Regions from separate parts of the Pseudomonas sp. Z4-7 genome, predicted to be linked through region 2. Evidence: predicted binding sites of a transcription regulator. Region 2 holds the regulator's gene; the other holds the start of a gene.

Region 1 (10,911 bases), 1.2 Mb from region 2:
TCAACGCGTTGTGGCAGCAGCGCCTGCCGTATCACGATGACCAAAGCCTGCTGGTGCCGCTGCAGCGCTTCCTGCAGTCGGTGCTGTATCGCCGCGACGCCTTGCTGCCGATGGACGCCACCCAGCCGTTGACCCTGGAAGTCCTTTATTACCAGCTCCTGCCTTCGGGTAACGGGCGGGCCCGGCGGGTCGAATCACGGCAGGCGCCGCAGACGCCGGTCAACAAGCCCTTCTACGACGTACAGGCGATCATCGGCAAAGCGGCGCACGGGCAAGTGCACGTCACCCTCTATTGCGACCAACGGGAATTTTCGGAGCTGGAGCATGGCGACCAGCTGTTTCATGTGGTCGCCAGGGAAATCGTCGGGCAGCGCCGCGACGCCGAACGCTATCGCTGCTATATCACCGACCTGGACCTCTCCGGCCTGGTCGGTGACGGTGCCTGCCCAAGCATTTTGTTCCTGCGCTACAAGGCCGACCTGGAGCGCGCACTGAACGAAGCATTGAATCAGGTCTGACGGGGTTCAGGACGGGAAATCACCGCCATTGGCCGGCTGGGACTCGACTTCCAGCAACGTCAGCTTCAAGGTCTTGCCACCCGGCGCCGGCCAGTCGATGTGCTGCCCCACCTTCAAGCCCAGCAAGGCACTGCCCACCGGAGCCAGGATCGAAATCCGGCCCTCGTCGGCGTTGGCGTCCTTCGGGTAGACCAGCGTCAGATGGTAATCCTTGCCGCTGCTTTCCTCGCGGCAGTGCACGCGCGAATTCATGGTCACGACATCGGCGGGCACTTCATCGTGGCCGACCAGTGTCTCGGCGCGATCCAGTTCGGTTTGCAACGCGATCACACCGGGAAGCGTGTCATCCAGGCTGTCGATCAAGCGCTCCAGACGTTGTACGTCCAAGCGAGTCAGGGTGATGGAAGGTGCGGTCATGATCCAGGCAGACTCCTTTCTTCTGCACGAAAAAAGCAAAACCCCGCCACATAAGACGGGGTTTTCACGCGCCTCGATGAGTTGAGGCGTTGCTGGACACTACCACAGCTCAATAAATATACAACCCGGATGGTTCTTGCCCATCTGGTGGAAGGCTTTTGTGGCGAGGGAGCTTGCTCCCGCTGGGTTGCGAAGCGACCCCAAGAATCTTGCGACTGCTTCGCAGCCGAGCGGGAGCAAGCTCCCTCGCCACGGGCGTCATGACAAAGACTTGCGTTTGGCCGCCTCGGCACAGATCACCCGCCGGCGCTCATCATCCGCCGAGCGCCATTCGCGGATATCTTCCACGTGCCGGAAACAGCCGAGGCAGACCTTCTGCTCATCCAGCTTGCACACGCTGGTGCAAGGCGACGGAACGGCGGGGCTGACGTTGCTGTAGAGCGGCTTGGGTGGCCGCGCCGGGGCTGGCTGGCTCACGCGTTCACAGTCCTTCGAATTCGAGCTCAGCGCCCGCCTGCTGCTTGACGATGCGTTCGAGCATCTCGCCCAACTGCTCTTCGCTCTTGTCGCACATCCAGCGCTCGCTTTCCTCGTCATAGTCGAAGTGAAAACCACCGGACACCGCCGCCAGCCACAACTGCCGCAACGGTTCCTGGCGGCTGAAGATCAGCTGGGTACCGTTTTCGAACTTGACGGTGAGTACACCGGCGGAAATTTCCAGATCGATATCCAGGCCACTGTCATCGAACACATCCTCCAGCGTTTGCTGGGTCGCATCGACCAGGTCGTGGAAACGGGCTTCAGTCAAACTCATTGCGGCAACCTCGAAAATGTCTGCTCATGCTCAAGCGCCGCAAGATACGGACGCTTCCCGGCGATTGCAAAGGATATACCGGTTGAGACAACCAGCGCCGCCGGACGGGCGCCCCGTTGCATAGGCAAGCTGACGGGTGGCCGGTATACTCCGGCGCAATTAACGCATTTTCAAGGATTTCGCCATGAAGCGCCTGATCTCTTCCCTTGCTGCGCTCGTCGCGGTTGCCTGCCTTGTGACAGCCTGTGGTCAAAAAGGTCCGCTGTACCTGCCTGATGACAGCAAGTCTCCCGAAGAACAAGCAGAGCAGGCCAAGTCGTCGCAATCCAAGTCACACGCGCACGACACCCACACCACTTACTAAGGGACCGCCATGGACGCTTTTAACTACCGTGGCGGGGAGCTGTTCGCGGAAGGGGTTGCCCTGTCCGCGATAGCCGAACGTTTCGGCACGCCGACCTACGTCTATTCCCGTGCCCATATCGAAGCCCAGTACCGCACCTTCGCCGATGCCCTCGAAGGCATGCCGCACCTGGTGTGCTTCGCGGTAAAAGCCAACTCGAACCTGGGCGTGCTCAACGTCCTGGCGCGCCTTGGCGCCGGCTTTGACATTGTATCCGGTGGCGAGCTGGAGCGTGTGCTGGCCGCGGGTGGCAGCGCCGACAAGATCGTTTTCTCCGGTGTCGGCAAGACCCGCGAAGACATGCGCCGCGCGCTGCAAGTCGGTGTGCATTGCTTCAACATCGAATCCACCGACGAGCTGGAGCGGTTGCAGGTCGTCGCCGCCGAGCTAGGCGTGCGCGCACCGGTTTCCCTACGCGTGAACCCGGACGTCGATGCTGGCACCCACCCGTACATTTCCACTGGTCTCAAGGAAAACAAGTTCGGCATCGCCATTGCCGACGCCGAGGACGTGTACGTACGTGCGGCCCAGCTGCCAAACCTGGAAGTGCTGGGCGTCGATTGCCATATCGGCTCGCAACTGACCACCCTCGAACCGTTCATCGATGCCCTCGACCGCCTGCTGGCGCTGGTCGATCGCCTCGGCGACTGCGGCATCTACCTGCGTCACATCGACCTTGGCGGCGGTGTCGGCGTGCGTTATCGCGACGAAGAACCGCCATTGGTGGCCGACTACATCAAGACCGTGCGCGAGCGCCTCGAAGGCCGCGACCTGGCATTGATGTTCGAGCCCGGTCGCTACATCGTCGCCAATGCCGGCGTGCTGCTGACCCAGGTCGAGTACCTCAAGCACACCGAGCACAAGGATTTCGCCATCGTCGACGCGGCCATGAATGACCTGATCCGTCCAGCGCTGTACCAGGCCTGGATGGATGTCACCGCGGTGCGCCCACGCGATACCGCGGACCGCGCCTACGACATCGTCGGGCCGATCTGCGAAACCGGCGACTTCCTGGCCAAGGGCCGGGAGCTGGCGCTGGAAGAAGGCGATCTGTTGGCCGTGCATTCGGCGGGTGCCTACGGGTTTGTCATGAGTTCCAACTACAACACTCGCGGCCGTTGCGCCGAGGTGCTGGTAGACGGTGATCAGGCATTCGAAGTGCGCCGCCGCGAGACGGTAGCCGAGCTGTTTGCCGGCGAAAGCCTGTTGCCGGAGTAATACCATGCTGCTGCGTTTTACCAAGATGCACGGCCTGGGCAATGACTTCATGGTCCTCGACCTGGTCAGCCAGCACGCGCACATCCTGCCCAAGCATGCCAAGCAATGGGGCGACCGCCACACCGGCATCGGCTTCGACCAGTTGCTGATCGTCGAGGCGCCGAACAACCCGGACGTGGATTTCCGCTACCGGATCTTCAATGCCGACGGTTCCGAAGTGGAGCAATGCGGCAACGGTGCGCGCTGTTTCGCCCGCTTCGTGCTGGACAAGCGCCTGACTGCCAAACGGCAGATTCGCGTCGAGACCAAAAGCGGCATCATCGAACTGGATGTCCGCAGCGACGGCCAGATCGGCGTCAACATGGGCGCCCCACGCCTGGTTCCGGCGGACATTCCGTTCCAGGCACCGGCCCAGGCCCTGAGCTATACCGTCGACGTCGACGGTATGCCGGTGGAATTGGCGGCGGTTTCCATGGGCAACCCCCATGCCGTGCTGCGGGTGGATGATATAAACAGTGCGCCCGTGCACGAACTGGGGCCGAAGATCGAGCATCATCCGCGCTTCCCGGCGCGGGTGAACGTCGGCTTCCTGCAGGTCATCGATCGGCATCGCGCGCAACTGCGTGTCTGGGAACGCGGCGCCGGGGAAACCCAGGCGTGCGGCACCGGCGCCTGCGCTGCGGCCGTCGCCGCGATCAGCCAGGGGTGGATGGATTCGCCATTGCTGATCGACCTACCCGGCGGGCGCCTGTCCATCGAATGGGCAGGCCCTGGCCAACCGGTGATGATGACCGGCCCGGCCGTACGCGTATACGAAGGACAAGTTCGTCTTTGAGTGAGCCAAACCATGACCGATAAGCCTCAGGTTCCAGCCCCGCAGCCCGACGAATCCCCGAGCCAGAACCCGGAAGCCGCAGCCGTGGCCGCTTACCTGGAGGCCCATCCGGACTTTTTCGTCGAGTATGAAGACCTGCTTTCGACGATGCGCATTCCCCACCGGCGCGGCGATACCGTGTCGCTGGTGGAGCACCAGATGAAGATCCTGCGCGAACGCAACATCGAAATGCGCCACCGTCTTTCGCACCTCATGGACGTGGCGCGTGACAACGACCGGCTCTTCGACAAGACCCGTCGCCTGATCCTCGCGTTGATGGACGCCAGCACACTGGAAGACCTGGTGATGAGCGTCGAAGACAGCCTGCGCCAGGATTTCCAGGTGCCTTTTGTCAGCCTCATCCTGTTTGGCGACAACGCCATGCCGGTTGGGCGCTGGGTGACACACGCCGAAGCGCAGACCGCCATCGGCGGCCTGCTCACGGAAAACAAAAGCGTCAGCGGCAGCCTGCGCGAACATGAGCTGGATTTCCTGTTCGGCGAAGAACAACGCAAGCAGATCGGCTCTACGGCCGTCGTCGCCATTGCCCACCAGGGCGTGCACGGCGTGCTGGCCATCGCCAGCCGCGATCCGCAGCACTACAAGAGCTCGGTCGGCACATTGTTCCTGAGTTATATCGCCGAAGTCACCGGCCGCGTGCTGCCACGGGTTGTCGGTTCGCTGCGCTCGGTACGCTGACGATGGAACGGCAACTGGACGCCTACTGCGAGCACCTGCGCAGTGAGCGCCAGGTGTCGCCCCACACCTTGTCGGCCTATCGCCGCGACCTCGAAAAGGTGCTGGGCTGGTGCCAGAAACAGAATATCGGCAGCTGGTCGGCCCTGGATATCCAGCGCCTGCGCAGCCTGATTGCCCGCCTGCATCAACAAGGGCAATCCTCCCGCAGCCTGGCGCGACTGTTGTCGGCGGTGCGCGGCTTGTACCAGTACCTCAACCGTGAAGGCCTTTGCGACCACGACCCGGCCACCGGCCTGGCACCGCCAAAGGGCGAGCGTCGGCTGCCCAAGACCCTCGACACCGACCGCGCCTTGCAATTGCTGGAGGGCGCCGTCGAGGATGACTTTCTCGCGCGACGAGACCAGGCAATCCTCGAGCTGTTCTATTCCTCGGGCCTGCGGCTTTCGGAACTGACCGGGCTGAACCTGGAACAACTGGACCTGGCCGACGGCATGGTTCAGGTGCACGGCAAGGGCAGCAAGACCCGCCTGCTGCCTATCGGCCGCAAGGCCCGGGAAGCCTTGGACCTGTGGCTGCCGCTCCGGGCAATGGCCAACCCGGCCGATGATGCGGTCTTCGTCAGCCAGCAAGGCCGGCGCCTCGGGCCGCGAGCGATACAACTGCGGGTCAAGGCTGCCGGTGAGCGCGAACTTGGGCAGAACCTGCATCCACACATGCTGCGACATTCGTTCGCCAGCCACCTGCTCGAATCGTCCCAGGACCTGCGCGCCGTCCAGGAGCTGCTCGGCCATTCGGACATCAAGACCACCCAGATCTATACCCATCTGGATTTCCAACACCTGGCGACGGTCTATGACAGTGCCCACCCCAGGGCCAAACGCATCAAGGGCGACGAATCATGACCATCGAACTCATCACTTTCGACCTGGACGACACCCTGTGGGACACCGCCCCGGTGATCGCCAGCGCCGAAGCCGTATTACGTCAGTGGCTGACCGATAACGCACCGGACCTGGGCGACTTTCCGGTGGAGCGCTTGTGGGCGATCCGCACGCAAGTGCTCAGCGAAGAGCCGGACCTCAAGCACCGCATCAGTGCCTTGCGCCGACGCGTGCTGTTCCGAGCGCTGCAAGACGCCGGCTACGATCAATGGCGGGCTTCGGAGCTGGCAGACCAGGGATTCGAGGCCTTCCTGCATGCCCGACATCAACTGGAGGTCTTTCCCGAGGTACAGCCCACCCTGGAATTGCTCGCCAATGATTACGCCCTTGGCGTCGTCACCAATGGCAACGCCGACGTGCGGCGCCTGGGGCTGGCGGATTACTTCAAGTTCGCCCTGTGCGCCGAGGACATCGGCATCGCCAAGCCCGACGCCCGGTTGTTCCACGAAGCCCTGCAACGCGGTGGCGCGACCGCGCAGACTGCCGTGCACATCGGCGATCACCCGGGCGACGACATCGCCGGCGCCCAACAGGCCGGCCTGCGCGCAGTATGGTTCAACCCGACAGGCAAGGCGTGGGACGCCGACCATGCGCCGGATGCAGAAATCCGCAGCCTGACCGAACTGCCGGGGTTATTGGCAGGATGGCATAACCCGCGCTGAGCCCCCGACAACCACAACGCCGCCTATGTGGGAGCGAGCCCGCTCGCGAAGAGGGCGGCAGATCCCACATCGATGCCAACAGACACACCGCTATCGCGAGCAGGCTCACTCCCACCCTGGATCTCTTATGCCCTGCGATTCCAAGCCAGGCATAAAACCCTGTGGGAGCGAGCTTGCTCGCGATGACGGCGGCACATCCAACATCGATGTGACAGGTAAACCGCTATCGCGAGCAAGCTCGCTCCCACAGGATCGGCGTATGGTCCTAAACTTTATCCGGCCCATGAAAAAGCCCGCAGCGACGGCGGGCTTTTTCAGCAAGCAAGGGCAGATACTCAGATCGGGCGGCTGCCGTACTTGTTGTCAGGCTTCTTGGGCGGATCGGCGACCACATTGGCCTCCACTTCCTGCACCTTGCCACCCCGGGCCAGGAATTCCTCCATGGCCTTGGCGAGCGCATCACGCTCCTTGTTCTTGGCCTCTACGCTCGGCAACTCGTCGACCGATACCGCCGCCTTGGCCTTGCCTTTGGCGGTCGGGACCGGAACATCGGCACCGTCATCGTCAGCGACGTCTTCAGCCGCCGCTTCCAGGCCTTCTTCGGCCTCGTCTTCATCACCTACTTCGAGGTCGTCGTTTTCCAGATCATCGTCGCTCATGTTCTACCTCATGACTTGCGAAAAGCAGATTAGTTATAGCCCAGCTTCGCCATCTGTCGAAGGCTGCCAGAAAAAATTCAACATCCGCCAACCATCAGCGGTCATGCCCCTTCACCGTACAAGGTGGCGAGGACTTTACGAGTACCGCCATGATCACGGTGCTCGCCCAGATAAACACCTTGCCAGGTGCCCAACGCCAACCGTCCCGCCGTCACCGGAAGACTGAGCTGACATCCCAGCACGCTGGCCTTGAAGTGCGCCGGGAGGTCGTCCAGGCCTTCGTCGTTGTGCTCATAGTCGGCGGTTCCTTGTGGGATCAGCCGATTGAAAAATCGTTCGAAGTCTCGACGTACCGCCGGATCGGCGTTCTCGTTGATGGTCAGCGAGGCCGAGGTGTGCTGCAGCCACAGATGCAACAGACCGACACGACATGCCTTGAGTTCAGGCAGGCCGGCGAGCAACTCGTCCGTTACCAGATGAAAGCCCCGGGGCCTTGCCCGCAGGGTTATCAGCGTCTGTTGCCACATACAGTTCTCCGCACGTTCGGCGCGCATTCTAGCGCGCTCTGGGAAAAAACAAAGGGCCTAATATTCCTGCTTTCCTGTAAGTCTTTGGCGGTAGAAAAACCCGTGTCGCATACACAACAAAAGGCGTCGGAAAAACCAGCACGCCCTGTGAGCAATGACAAACTCCAGACAAAAAAATGCCCGGCGAACCGGGCATTTTTTATTGGAGCGCGATTACAGGTTGTAACCACGTTCGTTGTGCTGGGCCAGGTCCAGGCCCACGGCCTCTTCTTCCTCGGAGACCCGCAGACCCATGACGGCGTCGAGGACCTTGAGGATGATGAAGGTGACAACCGCCGTGTAGATCACGGTGAAGCCTACGCCTTTGAACTGAATCCACACTTGCGCACCGATATCGGTCACGGTGCCGAAGCCGCCCAGGGCTGGCGCTGCGAACACACCGGTCAGGATGGCGCCGAGGATACCGCCGATGCCATGCACGCCAAAGGCGTCCAGGGAGTCGTCATAGCCGAGCTTGCGCTTGAGGGTGGTGGCGCAGAAGAAGCACACCACGCCCGCCGCCAGGCCAATGACCAGGGCGCCCATCGGGCCCACGGTGCCGGCCGCCGGGGTGATTGCAACCAGGCCGGCCACGACGCCCGAGGCGATGCCCAGTGCGCTTGGCTTACCGTGGGTGATCCACTCGGCGAACATCCAGCCCAGCGCGGCGGCTGCGGTGGCGATCTGGGTGACCAGCATCGCCATGCCGGCGGTGCCGTTGGCCGCGACGGCGGAACCGGCGTTGAAACCGAACCAGCCCACCCACAACATGGCCGCGCCCATCAGGGTGTAACCCAGGTTGTGCGGTGCCATCGGCGTGGTCGGGAAGCCTTTGCGCTTGCCCAGCACCAGGCACGCCACCAGGCCTGCGATACCGGCGTTGATGTGCACCACGGTGCCACCGGCGAAATCCAGTACACCCCAGTCCCACATCAGGCCGCCGTTGCCGGACCAGACCATGTGCGCAATCGGCGCATACACCAGGGTGAACCACACTCCCATGAAGATCAGCATGGCGGAGAACTTCATCCGCTCGGCGAACGCGCCGACGATCAGGGCCGGGGTGATGATCGCGAAGGTCATCTGGAAGGTGATGAAGACTGCTTCAGGGAACAACGCTGCCGGGCCGGTGATGCTGGCCGGGGTGACGCCCGCCAGGAACGCTTTGCCCAGGCCGCCGACGAAGGAGTTGAAGTTGACGACGCCCTGCTCCATGCCGGTAGTGTCGAACGCGATGCTGTAGCCATAGATGACCCACAACACGCTGATCAGACCGGTAATGGCGAAGCACTGCATCATCACGGAAAGAATGTTTTTCGACCGAACCATGCCGCCGTAGAACAGCGCAAGGCCAGGAATGGTCATGAACAGAACAAGAATCGTGGCCGTCAGCATCCAGGCGGTGTCGCCGGAATTGAGGACTGGGGCTGCCGCTTCTTCTGCCATGGCCAGGCCAGGCATTACGAAGGACAACAGGGCTCCTAGCCCTGCGAATTTACGCAGAGTCATATTGTTTTCTCCTGGGGCGTTGGGGTTTGGCGGCTTAGATAGCGTCGGTATCGGTTTCGCCGGTACGGATGCGGATAGCCTGTTCCAGATTGACCACAAAGATCTTTCCGTCACCAATCTTGCCGGTGTTGGCGGCCTTGGTAATCGCCTCGATGACCCGATCAAGATCCTTGTCGTCGATGGCAACGTCGATCTTCACCTTGGGCAGGAAATCGACCACGTATTCCGCGCCGCGGTACAGCTCGGTGTGACCTTTCTGCCGACCGAAGCCTTTGACTTCAGTGACGGTAATGCCCTGCACGCCGATTTCGGACAGCGACTCGCGCACGTCGTCCAACTTGAACGGCTTGATGATGGCAGTGACTAGCTTCATGAAACTCTCTCCCGAATTGGTGGACTTGCCCCAGGAAAACAAACCCGACTCAAGTCTAAGCGCAGTGCCTGGCTTTGTAACGCGTCGTCGGCCCAAGTTGCCCGACTGGCGCCAGCTGACTACTCCTGACGAAACTCCCCGCTCCGCCTGCTGCACTGCATTCGTCACAGCGACTGCATCAGTGCATGGGTCATCAGCCACTAAGCAGAAAGCTTGCCATCTGTGCCCAACCCCCCGGATTTCAACCCCTTGACCACCGCGCCCGCCCGGCACGCGCCACGAACCGGAGCGATACGCACAACAACGGTGCGGTGACGCCCGGCGCAGTGCGCGAAAAGCGTGCATCCACGCCTGGCGAATTGACTATAGACCCTGCGTGATACACTGCCCCCCATCGTTTCCAGGACACCTGCCATGCTTGCCCCCAAAGATCTCCTCGACGCCCTGAGCGGCCACGCCTCCCGCCTGTTGAGCGGCGACACTCCCCTGCCCAAAAGCGAAATCGAAAGCCAGTTCAAGGCGCTGCTGCAAAGCGGCTTCAGCAAGCTGGACCTGGTGAGCCGGGAAGAATTCGACAGCCAGATGGTCGTGCTGGCCCGAACTCGGGCGCGGCTGGAGAGCCTGGAGGCGAAGGTGGCGGAGTTGGAGGCGAGGCTGAATCCACCTGCGGAATAACGCGTACTTCTGAAGGCATTACCCAGGGCCGCGATTTTTGGTTTTTTACTTGCGGCCATCCCAATAGCGGGAAACTTTCTCTCGCCCTTTCTCTTCCGGATGAGTTCGGCGCATCAGCCGCGACGGCCATCTTCGCGAAAAATCCTACAAAAACTTCCTAAATTCGTCGAATACGCGAACTTTATCCGAAACCCCGTTAAAGCTTCCCTGGCATTCGCCGCTAAATCTTCGTAATGGAATGCGCTAACGAGCTGGACTTTGCGCAAGTCGGACTTTCAACGAATGGGGCCGACGCGAAGTAACCGGAATGGACATGCAGCCAGCATCAAGGCTGTAAACCGGGCAAGGCGGACGGCTATCCGTCGTGCGACATACGAACATGTCTAACAGGTAAAACGGCATGCAATTGAAAAAATGCAGCGTCGCGGCTTTGGCCGTTTGCTCCCTGCTCGTCGCTGGTGCGGCGCAAGCAGGTCCATTGATCCGGGTAACCGTCAAAAACCTCGGCAATGTAGAGGCCAAGTACTCGGTCATCGGCAATAACGAAGCCCTCACCAACGCCAATGCACAACCCAAGCCCGAG
Region 2 (10,911 bases):
CACCCTTTACGTGGGGCAGCGCAAGGGGTCGGCCAGCACCTCGGCCAGCGGCCCTGACGCCATTCGCGAAACAGTCGCCGCTGCATTGGCGATTGCCCAGCATACGTCCGAAGACGAAGCCTCCGGCCTGGCCGATGCCGCGCTGATGTGCAAGGAGCTCAAGGACTTCGATCTGTTCCACGCCTGGGACATCACGCCCGAGCAGGCCATCGAGCAGGCACTGCGCTGCGAAGCGGCAGCATTCGACGCCGACAGCCGGATCAAGAATGCCGACGGCACTACGCTCAATACCCACCAAGGGTGCCGCGTTTATGGCAACAGCCATGGTTTCATCGGCGGGTACGCATCGACGCGTCACAGCCTCAGCTGCGTGATGATCGCCGAGGCCAATGGGCAGATGCAGCGCGACTACTGGTACGACGTGAGTCGCCAGGGCACATTGCTGGCGGACCCGGTGAGCATCGGCCAGAAGGCTGCGCAACGGGCCGCCAGTCGCCTGGGCGCGCGGCCTGTGCCGACCTGTGAGGTGCCGGTGCTGTTCTCCGCCGAGTTGGCCGGTGGCTTGTTCGGCAGCTTCCTGTCAGCGGTGTCCGGCGGCAACCTGTACCGCAAATCCTCGTTCCTCGAAGGCGCGCTGGGCCAGAAACTGTTTCCGGAATGGATGACCATCGACGAGCGTCCGCACCTGATGCAGGCCATGGGCAGTTCGGCTTTCGACGGGGATGGCCTGGCCACCTATGCCAAGCCGTTCGTGGAAAACGGCGAGCTGGTTTCGTACATCCTCGGCACCTATTCGGGTCGCAAATTGGGCATGCCGAGCACCGCTAACGCCGGTGGCGTGCACAACCTGTTCGTCACTCATGGCGAGGAAGACCAGGCAGCGCTGCTGCGGCGCATGGGGCGTGGGTTGTTGGTCACCGAGCTGATGGGCCACGGCTTGAACATGGTGACAGGCGATTATTCCCGTGGCGCGGCGGGGTTCTGGGTCGAAAATGGCGAGATCCAATTCCCGGTCCAGGAAGTCACCATTGCCGGCAACATGCGCGACATGTTCAAGCAGATCGTGGCGGTGGGCAGCGACTTGGAGCTGCGCAGCAACATCCGCACCGGCTCGGTGCTGATCGAGCGAATGATGGTGGCGGGTAGCTGAAACTCATCGCTTCAAAAAAGGCGCGTCATCCGTTGGGATGACGCGCTTTTTTTGTGCCCGCAGAAACCCGCGACGAGAGAGCTTTTGTGGCGATGGAGCTTGCTCCCGCTCGGTTGCGCAGCGACCGCAAAATCCTGGGGCCGCTGCGCGACCCAGCGGGAGCAAGCTCCCTCGCCACGATGGTGAGTGCTATCTTGCTGTTGTGTTGGTTCTTATTATCATCTAATAATGAATCTCATTCGCCGATTGAGCCCCGGTCATGAGTCTTGCCCTGCACGAACAACCCTACCTTGAAAACTGGCGCTGGATGAGTCGCCAGATCCGCTGCGCGATGAGCCCGGACGAGCCGCGGCTGATCGAACACTACCTGGCCGAGGGGCGCTACCTGGCCTGCTGCACCGCCACCTCGCCGTGGATGATTGGCGAAACTGCCTTCCGGCTGTTGCTCGACACCGCTTCGGATGTCGCGCTGCCCTGGCACTGGCGCAACCTCTGCCTGGATCAAGCCTGGCGCCCTTTGCGTGAACTTGAGCGGCAGGCGCTTTGCCGCTGCCGCCTCAAGCGTTGGCAAAGCCATGCCTGGGCGCTGGCTAGCTGCGCGCTGGAGCCGTCGATTTCCCTTATTGAACTGGAGCAAGGATTTCCCGATGAGTAATACCCGTATCGAACGCGACAGCATGGGTGAACTTCAGGTCCCCGTGGACGCACTCTATGGCGCGCAGACCCAGCGCGCGGTGGATAATTTTCCGGTCAGCGGCCAGCGCATGCCGGCGCAGTTCATTCGTGCCCTGATCCTGGCCAAGGCCGCCGCCGCACGCGCCAATGTCGAGTTGGAGCAAATCAGCGTCGCCCAGGGCAAAGCCATCGTCGATGCGGCCCAGGGCCTTCTCGAAGGCGACTTCATGGCGCATTTCCCGGTGGATATCTTCCAGACCGGCTCCGGCACCAGTTCCAACATGAACGCCAATGAAGTGATTGCCACGCTTGCCAGTCGCTTGCTGGGAGAGGTGGTCAACCCGAACGACCACGTCAATTGTGGCCAGAGCAGCAACGACATCATCCCCACCAGTATTCATGTCAGCGCCGCGCTGGCCCTGCACGAGCAATTGCTGCCGGCGCTGTTGCACCTGGTCCAGGTGATCGAACGCAAGGCCGAAGAAGTCCACCCCTTCATAAAGACTGGCCGCACCCACCTGATGGATGCCATGCCGGTGCGCTTGAGCCAAGTGCTCGACGGTTGGGCGCAGCAGCTCAAGGCCAACATCGGCCACTTGCAGGATCTGTTGCCGAGCCTGCAGTCCCTGGCCCAGGGCGGTACGGCGGTTGGCACTGGCGTCAATGCCCATCCACGCTTCGCCGAATTGTTCAGCCAGCAGTTGACGCAACTGACCCAGGTGCAATTCAGCCCGGGCAAGAACCTGTTCGCGCTGATCGGCTCCCAGGACACTGCCGTGGCGGTTTCCGGACAGCTCAAGACCACTGCCGTGTCGCTGATGAAAATCGCCAACGACCTGCGCTGGATGAACTCAGGGCCGCTGGCCGGGCTGGGCGAGATCGAGCTCGAAGGCCTGCAGCCGGGCTCCTCGATCATGCCCGGCAAGGTCAACCCGGTCATCCCCGAAGCCACCGCCATGGTCGCGGCCCAGGTCATCGGCAACGACACGGTGATTACCGTCGCCGGCCAGTCGGGCAATTTCGAACTCAACGTGATGCTGCCGATCATCGCCCAGAACCTGCTGAGCAGCATCGCCCTGATGTCCACCGCCAGCCGATTGCTGGCGGACAAGGCCATCGCCACGTTCAAGGTCAACGAAGCCAGGCTCAAGGAAGCGCTGTCGCGCAATCCTATCCTGGTCACGGCACTGAATCCGATCATTGGTTACCAGAAGGCCGCTGAAATAGCCAAGAAGGCTTATCAGCAGGGTCGCCCGGTGATCGATGTCGCCTTGGAACACACCGACCTGTCGCGCGCCGAACTGGAGATCCTGCTGGACCCGGAAAAGCTCACCGCCGGTGGTGTGTAACCCCGACACTTGTGTGGAGGACTCATCATGGAGCATTGGAAACGTACGATCGAACGGGCCAATCACCATTTCCTGCAGGGTGAGTGGGTGGATGCCCGCGAAGCCTACCTGCAGGCCCTGGCCCTGGCGCAGGTGTTGTTCGAGCGTTGGGCGGATGCCGACGAAGCCGTAGCCGCCTGTGTCGTGTCGCATCACAACCTGGCGGATCTGCACTTGCGCCTGAACCAGCCGGAGGAGAGCGCCGAGTACCTCTGCGCGATTCACCAACGGTTATTGCAGACCATGCAGGACGAACGCCTGGCGCCGGCCCTGCGTGCCGCCGCGATGCGCCAGAGCCACAGGACCTACGTCGAACTGCTGAATTTCATCAGCGAGCATGGCGAGTACCCACGCACTCAGCGCCTGCTGCACAACGCTGCCGTTTCGTCCCGGCACAGCCCAATCCCTCATCATTACGGAGTCCACTGAGATGGCTTTCACCTTGCCTGCATTGCCTTACGCCTACGATGCCCTGGAACCGCACATCGATGCGCAGACCATGGAGATTCACTACACCAAGCATCACCAGACTTATATCAACAACCTCAACGCGGCGGTGGATGGCACTGAATATGCCGATTGGCCCATAGAAAAACTGGTGGCCAGCGTGGAGCAATTACCGCAGGCGCTACGAGCCGCGGTGATCAACCAGGGCGGTGGTCATGCGAACCACTCGCTGTTCTGGGAAGTGATGACGCCCCACGGTGGCGGCCAGCCGGACGGTGCGCTGGCAGCGGCGATAGACGCGCAGTTGGGCGGTCTCGATCAGTTCAAGGAAGCCTTCACGAAAGCGGCACTGACCCGTTTCGGCAGCGGCTGGGCCTGGTTGAGTGTGACCCCGCAAAAGACTCTGGTGGTGGAAAGCAGCGGCAACCAGGACAGCCCGCTGATGGGCGGCAACACGCCGATCCTGGGCCTGGACGTCTGGGAGCATGCCTATTACCTGCTGTATCAAAACCGCCGTCCGGAATACATCAACGCGTTCTACAACGTGATCAATTGGCCAGAAGTCGCCCGGCGCTATCAGGCTGCGCTTGCTTGATGTTCTTATAAACAACCCAAGGCTGACTATGGACACTGAAACTCTGGCGATAGGCGGCGGGCGAATGTTCCGCTATGCCTTGGGCTCGCTGTTGCTGTTGGCCGGCATGACATTATTGGTGGCCCAAGGGCTGGCGTGGCTGGACCTTGAGCCAAAAATGTTGCGTGCGCTCCAGGGCGGCGGGCTTTGCGCCTTGGGTACGGCGTTGGGCGCGGTGCCGGTGCTGGTGATACGGCGCATGCCTCAAGCCATGAGCGATTCACTGCTGGGCTTCGGGGCGGGGGTGATGCTCGCCGCCACCGCGTTTTCGCTCATCGTGCCGGGCATTGCCGCAGCCGAGCAGTTGGGCTTCACGCCTTGGGCGGCCAGCGGGCTCATCTGTTTCGGCATCCTGTCGGGTGCGTTCGGACTGTACCTGGTGGACCGCAAGGTCTCTGCCAGCCCTGAAAGACTGGTTGCGACCCCAGGACGACCGGTTATTGCGCCGCGGATCTGGTTGTTCGTGTTCGCCATCATCGCCCACAACATCCCGGAAGGCATGGCGGTGGGCGTTTCGGCGGGCGGCGGCATGGCGGATGCCGATAGCCTGGCGATGGGCATCGCTTTGCAGGATGTGCCGGAAGGGCTGGTGATTGCGCTGGTGCTGGCCGCGGCGGGGATGTCGCGGGTCAAGGCGTTCCTGATTGGCGCAGCGTCAGGGCTGGTCGAGCCGGTGTTCGCATTGCTCTGTGCCTGGCTGGTGACGTTGGCCGAGGTGCTGTTGCCGTTGGGGTTGGCGCTGGCCGCCGGAGCGATGCTATTGGTGGTGACCCATGAGGTCATCCCCGAGTCGCGCCGCAATGGGCATGAAAAACTGGCGAGCCTGGGGCTTTTGATTGGGTTCTGCTTGATGATGGTGATGGATACGGCGTTGGGGTGATGTGCAAGTGGATGAGCTTTTGTGGTGAGGGAGCTTGCTCCCTCACCACCGGCAAGTCAGCAGTACCTGATTACTCGCCTTCGTCGAAATAGTTGTTGATCAGTGCCACCAGCGCATCCATGGCTTCCTGCGCCTGTTCACCTTCGGTACTCAGGTGGATCTTGGTGCCTTTACCCGCAGCCAGCATCATCATCGCCATGATGCTCTTACCGTCGACTGTCGCCTCCGGCGTGCGCCCGACCCTGATCGTGGTTTCTGGAAACTTGCCCGCGACACCTACGAATTTCGCCGATGCACGGGCATGCAAACCCAGCTTGTTGATGATTTCAATTTCCCGAGCAGGCATCGCGATGTGAATCCTTTAGCTGAGGTCGCGGTGGCGAACCTGGACATTCTTCAAGGTTTGTTGCAGGAGCTGACCCAGGCGTTCGGTCAGGTATACGGAACGGTGATGACCGCCAGTGCAGCCAACGGCAATCGTGACATAGGCACGGTTGTTGGCGGCAAAACGCGGCAGCCATTTGAGTAGATAGCTGGAGATGTCCTGGTACATTTCCTCGACATCCGGCTGGGCAGCCAGGTAGTCGATCACCGGCTGGTCGAGCCCGGACTGCTCGCGCAGTTCAGGTTTCCAGTAAGGATTGGGCAGGCAGCGGACATCAAACACCAGGTCGGCATCCACGGGCATGCCACGCTTGAAGCCGAACGACTCCACCAGGAAGGCCGTACCGGGTTCCGGCTGGTTCAGCAGGCGCAACTTGATGGTGTCGCGCAACTGGTACAGATTCAGGTGGGTAGTGTTGACCTTCAGGTCCGCCAGGTCGGCAATCGGCCCCAGCAGTTGGCTCTCGTCATGGATCGCTTCAGCCAGGGAGCGGCTGGCGTTGCTCAACGGGTGGCGTCGACGGGTTTCCGAAAAGCGCTTGAGCAGGGTTTCTTCGTCTGCGTCCAGGTACAACACGTCGCACTGGATGTGCCGGCTGCGCACTTCCTCAAGCAACGCCGGGAAGCGCGACAAATGGCTCGGCAGGTTGCGGGCGTCGATGGACACGGCGACCAGCGGTTGCGCCAGCTCGGTATGGATCAGGGCGCGCTCGGCCAGTTCCGGAAGCAGGCCGGCCGGCAAATTGTCAATGCAATAGTAGCCGCTGTCCTCAAGGACGTTGAGGGCCGTGCTTTTACCGGAGCCGGAGCGGCCACTGACGATGATCATGCGCATGTTTAATGGCCGTTCTGCTCGTCCAGGACTACCTGATACAAGGCTTCGTTGCTCGGGGCGCTGCGCAGTTTTTCGCGTACTTCCTTGCGGTCTAGCATGCTGGCGATCTGGCGCAGCAGCTCGAGGTGCGCATCGGTCGCCGCTTCCGGGACCAGCAATACGAACAGCAGGTCGACCGGGGCGCCGTCGATGGCGTCGAAATCGATGGGGGCTTCAAGGTGTAGCAGCGCACTGATCGGCGCGGAACAACCCTTGAGGCGGCAATGGGGAATGGCGATGCCGTTGCCAAAACCGGTGGAACCGAGTTTTTCACGGGCAACCAACGCCTCGAAAACGTCCTGCATTTCCAGATCCGGCACTTCGCGGTGGATCAGGTTGGCGATTTGTTCGAGGGCTTTCTTTTTACTGCCACCCGGCGCGTTCACCTGGGAACGGCCGGGGGTCAGGATGGATTCTAGTCGGATCATGGATTGGGGGGGTTAACGACCGGTTGCGCCCTGAAGGAGGCTCTGGGTCTTTTCCTTATGCTTTTTGAGTTGGCGATCCAGCTTGTCGGTCAGCAGGTCAATCGCGGCATACATGTCTGAATGCTCTGCGTTGGCAACTACTTCTCCGCCGGGAATATGCAGCGTGGCTTCGATTTTCTGCAGCAGCTTCTCGACGTTCATCGTGACTTGCACGTTGGTGATCTTGTCGAAATGCCTTTCCAATCGGTCGAGTTTTTCGCCGATGTAGGTGCGCAGGGGTTCGGTCACTTCCAGTTGGTGTCCACTGATGTTGACTTGCATACAGCTTCTCCTTCGTTGCCAGTGCATAAAGCGGCAGGTAGAAATACCTGCCACTGGAACGCTGTGGCGTGGCCTGTTACATCAACCGCTTGCGTTCGCTCGAAGGCGCGATTCCCAGGGATTCGCGGTATTTGGCGACGGTACGGCGGGCCACCTGAATGCCTTGTGCCTCCAGTAAACCAGCGATCTTGCTGTCACTCAACGGCTTTTTCTGATTTTCCGCAGCGACCAGTTTTTTAATGATCGCGCGGATGGCCGTGGACGAGCATTCACCGCCTTCGGAGGTACTGACGTGGCTGGAGAAAAAGTATTTCAATTCATAGATGCCCCTTGGGGTATGCATGAATTTCTGGGTAGTCACCCTCGAAATCGTCGACTCGTGCATGCCCACCGCCTCGGCGATGTCATGCAAGACCAACGGTTTCATCGCTTCGTCACCGTACTCCAGGAAGCCGCGCTGATGCTCGACGATCTGGGTGGCGACTTTCATCAGGGTTTCGTTGCGGCTTTGCAGGCTCTTGATGAACCAGCGCGCCTCCTGCAACTGATTGCGCATGAAGGTATTGTCGGCGCTGGTGTCGGCACGCTTCACAAAACCGGCGTATTGGGCATTGACCCGCAGCTTGGGTACCGATTCCTGGTTCAGCTCCACCAGCCAGCGATCGTTGTGCTTGCGTACGATCACATCGGGGACGACATACTCGGGCTCGGTGGATTCGATTTGCGAGCCGGGGCGCGGATTCAGGCTTTGCACCAGTTCGATGACCTGGCGCAGCTCATCTTCCTTGAGCTTCATCCGACGCATCAACTGGCTGTAGTCGCGGCCGCCCAGCAGGTCGATGTAGTCGGTGACCAGGCGCTTGGCTTCGGCCAGCCATGGCGTCTTGGCGGGCAGCTGTCGCAATTGCAGCAGCAGGCATTCGCCTAGGTTGCGAGCGCCAATGCCGGCGGGTTCGAATTGCTGGATGCGATGCAGGACAGCTTCGATCTCGTCCAGCTCGATATCGAGCTCCGGGTCAAAGGCTTCGAGGATTTCTTCGAGGGTCTCGTCCAGGTAGCCCTGGTTGTTGATGCAATCGATCAACGTCACCGCGATCAGACGGTCGGTATCCGACATCGGCGCCAGGTTCAGTTGCCACAGCAGATGGCTTTGCAGGCTTTCGCCAGCAGAGGTGCGAGTGGTGAAGTCCCACTCGTCGTCGTCACCGCCTGGCAGGCTGCTGGCGCTGGTCTGGTAGACGTCTTCCCACGCCGTGTCCACGGGCAGGTCATTGGGAATGCGTTCGCTCCATTCGCCATCGTCGAGGTTATCTACCGTCGGGGCGGCTTCCTGATAGGACGGTTCCGGGACCTCCGGGGTAGTTTTCTGCTCGACGTTGTCGGCCAGTGGGTCGGTATTGTCGAAGTCGTCGCCTTCTTCCTGGCGTTCGAGCATCGGATTGGACTCCAGCGCCTCCTGGATTTCCTGTTGCAGGTCCAGGGTCGACAATTGGAGTAGGCGGATAGCCTGTTGCAGCTGCGGTGTCATCGTCAGCTGCTGGCCCATTCTCAAGACTAGCGATGGTTTCATGGCTGGGGCTTAACACCTTATTCGCCGGCGCACATGCGCCATCCACTACAGGGCGCCGAAGCGCCAAACTTAAGCAAATTATATGCCTGAAACTGAAGTGTTTGCCTAGGGGGCTATCTCAATTAATTGAGGGCGCCCGGGCATCCGCCAGGCCACCTTTGGCTTAAAGGCGGAACTCATGGCCCAGGTATACTTCCTTGACCAGTTCGTTGGCCAGGATGGTGGCGGAGTCGCCCTCGGCGATCAGCTGGCCATCGTTGACGATGTAGGCGGTTTCACAGATATCCAGCGTCTCGCGCACGTTGTGGTCGGTGATCAGCACACCGATTCCCTTGGCCTTGAGGTGATGGATGATCTGCTTGATGTCGCCCACCGAAATCGGGTCCACGCCGGCAAACGGCTCATCCAGCAGAATGAATTTCGGCGCGGTGGCCAGGGCGCGGGCGATCTCCACGCGGCGACGTTCGCCACCGGAAAGGCTCATGCCCAGATTGTCGCGAATGTGGCTGATATGGAACTCCTGCAGTAGGCTTTCCAGCTCCTGGCGACGGCCGGCCTTGTCGAGCTCCTGGCGGGTTTCCAGGATCGCCATGATGTTGTCGGCTACCGACAATTTGCGAAAGATCGACGCCTCTTGTGGCAGGTAGCCAATGCCAGCCTTTGCCCGGCCATGCATCGGCCGGTGGCTGACGTCCAGATCATCGATCAGCACTCGACCCTGGTCGGCCTGCACCAGGCCGACAATCATGTAGAAACAGGTGGTCTTGCCCGCGCCATTGGGGCCGAGCAAGCCTACGATCTGGCCGCTTTCGATGGACAGGCTGACGTCACGCACGACTTGGCGGTTCTTGTAGCTCTTGGCCAGATGCTGAGCTTTCAGAGTTGCCATTACTGGGCCTTCTGCTCGTCGGTTTTCTTTTTCGGCTGGATCACCATGTCGATGCGCGGGCGCGATTCGGTGACCTTGCTGCCTGTGGCGCGACCAGCGCTGGCGAGTTTCTTGTTGGTGTCGTAGACGATTTTCTCGCCTTGGGTCACGTTGTTGTCCTTGTCGACAACCTTGGCGCGGTCGATCAATACGACGCGGTCCTGGGAGGCGTGGTACTGGATGGTGACGCCATAACCCTGGACCGGCTTGGTGTCGCCCGCGGTTTGCATTTGCTCGAAGTAGGCCAGGTTGCCTACCGAGGTGACCACGTCGATGTCGCCGGACTGGGTGCGGGTGATGGTCACGGTATTGCCGGTGACCTTCATCGAACCCTGGGTGATGATCACGTCACCTTTATAGGTGGCGACGCCGTTCTTGTCGTCCAGTTGCGCGTCGTCGGCCTGGATGCGGATAGGCTGGTCGCGGTCGGTGGGGAGGGCCCAGGCGCTCGCGCTTCCCAGTGCTGCGCCCAGACTGAGCAAAATAGGGAGGGTTTTAGCGAGCTTCATACTGTCCTCTTACGTTCGATAGCAGGTGTATCCTGCTTTCCTTCAAATAGGCCTTCATTCCCGTGCCGGTCGACACGCCGCCGGCGCCGTCGATTCTAACGGGTTGCTCGGTCTGCGCATATTGGCGCTGCGGGAAGACTGTCATACGGGTACTGGTAATGATGGTCGTACGGTTCTTCTCATCGGTTCGGGCCACGCGTACCGAGTCGATCAGTTCCACCTCGGTGCCGCCGGGATTGACCTCGGCACGCTCGCTTTGTACGTGCCACGGAAACTCCGTGCCGCGGAACATGTTCAGGTCCGGCTTGGTGACCAGCGTGATGTCGCTGGCCTTCACGTGATCGACCTTGTCCGACGTCATCTCATACTGCAGCTTGCCGTCAGGCAAGTACTGCAAGGTGTGCGTGTTGGTCGCGTACCAGTCGATATCGTTTTCCGGCGCCTGGACCGCAGGCTGGTCGAGGAAGCGTTCCGGGCTGATGTTCCAGTAGCCCACCGCCGCGAAGATGGCGGTGATACAGCCGAACACCAGGATGGTGCGAATTTTCTTGCTTAGCATAGGTGGCTCACAGGTACGCGGCGTTGGCCGCTTCGAGGTGGCCCTGGGCACGCAGGATCAGTTCACAGAATTCGCGGGCCGCGCCTTCGCCGCCCCTCGCCGTGGTGACGCCATGGGCGTGCTCGCGTACGAAGGCAGCCGCGTTGGCCACTGCCATGCCCAGG

The links. Region 2 encodes sigma-54, which starts transcription at its own class of promoters, with help from an activator protein. Its sites were predicted from a motif close to ANTGGCATNNANNTTGCTNT; they were not measured.
Region 1: glnK (P-II family nitrogen regulator) is a predicted target of sigma-54. The motif match lies at 9,855-9,874, and genes of this name have one in related genera.

What each region holds. Positions count from the first base shown of each region.
Region 1 covers NZ_CP071642.1:5,908,766-5,919,676, forward strand. Annotated here, with positions in the region: gene J3P91_RS26655 (class I adenylate cyclase) at 1-518, shown strand, start outside; gene rnk (nucleoside diphosphate kinase regulator) at 525-935, opposite strand; gene J3P91_RS26665 (DUF1289 domain-containing protein) at 1,194-1,412, opposite strand; gene cyaY (iron donor protein CyaY) at 1,417-1,749, opposite strand; gene lptM (LPS translocon maturation chaperone LptM) at 1,934-2,113, shown strand; gene lysA (diaminopimelate decarboxylase) at 2,123-3,370, shown strand; gene dapF (diaminopimelate epimerase) at 3,375-4,205, shown strand; gene J3P91_RS26690 (DUF484 family protein) at 4,218-4,943, shown strand; gene xerC (tyrosine recombinase XerC) at 4,946-5,845, shown strand; gene J3P91_RS26700 (HAD family hydrolase) at 5,842-6,546, shown strand; gene sutA (transcriptional regulator SutA) at 6,882-7,205, opposite strand; gene J3P91_RS26710 (secondary thiamine-phosphate synthase enzyme YjbQ) at 7,307-7,732, opposite strand; gene J3P91_RS26715 (ammonium transporter) at 7,946-9,280, opposite strand; gene glnK (P-II family nitrogen regulator) at 9,315-9,653, opposite strand; gene J3P91_RS26725 (accessory factor UbiK family protein) at 10,068-10,328, shown strand; gene J3P91_RS26730 (hypothetical protein) at 10,729-10,911, shown strand, end outside.
Region 2 covers NZ_CP071642.1:969,706-980,616, forward strand. Annotated here, with positions in the region: gene pmbA (metalloprotease PmbA) at 1-1,150, shown strand, start outside; gene J3P91_RS04115 (FagA protein) at 1,410-1,805, shown strand; gene J3P91_RS04120 (class II fumarate hydratase) at 1,798-3,174, shown strand; gene J3P91_RS04125 (hypothetical protein) at 3,202-3,642, shown strand; gene J3P91_RS04130 (superoxide dismutase) at 3,644-4,255, shown strand; gene J3P91_RS04135 (ZIP family metal transporter) at 4,284-5,174, shown strand; gene J3P91_RS04140 (HPr family phosphocarrier protein) at 5,245-5,520, opposite strand; gene rapZ (RNase adapter RapZ) at 5,536-6,393, opposite strand; gene ptsN (PTS IIA-like nitrogen regulatory protein PtsN) at 6,396-6,860, opposite strand; gene hpf (ribosome hibernation-promoting factor, HPF/YfiA family) at 6,873-7,181, opposite strand; gene J3P91_RS04160 (RNA polymerase factor sigma-54) at 7,258-8,751, opposite strand; gene lptB (LPS export ABC transporter ATP-binding protein) at 8,915-9,640, opposite strand; gene lptA (lipopolysaccharide transport periplasmic protein LptA) at 9,640-10,188, opposite strand; gene lptC (LPS export ABC transporter periplasmic protein LptC) at 10,175-10,747, opposite strand; gene J3P91_RS04180 (KdsC family phosphatase) at 10,755-10,911, opposite strand, start outside.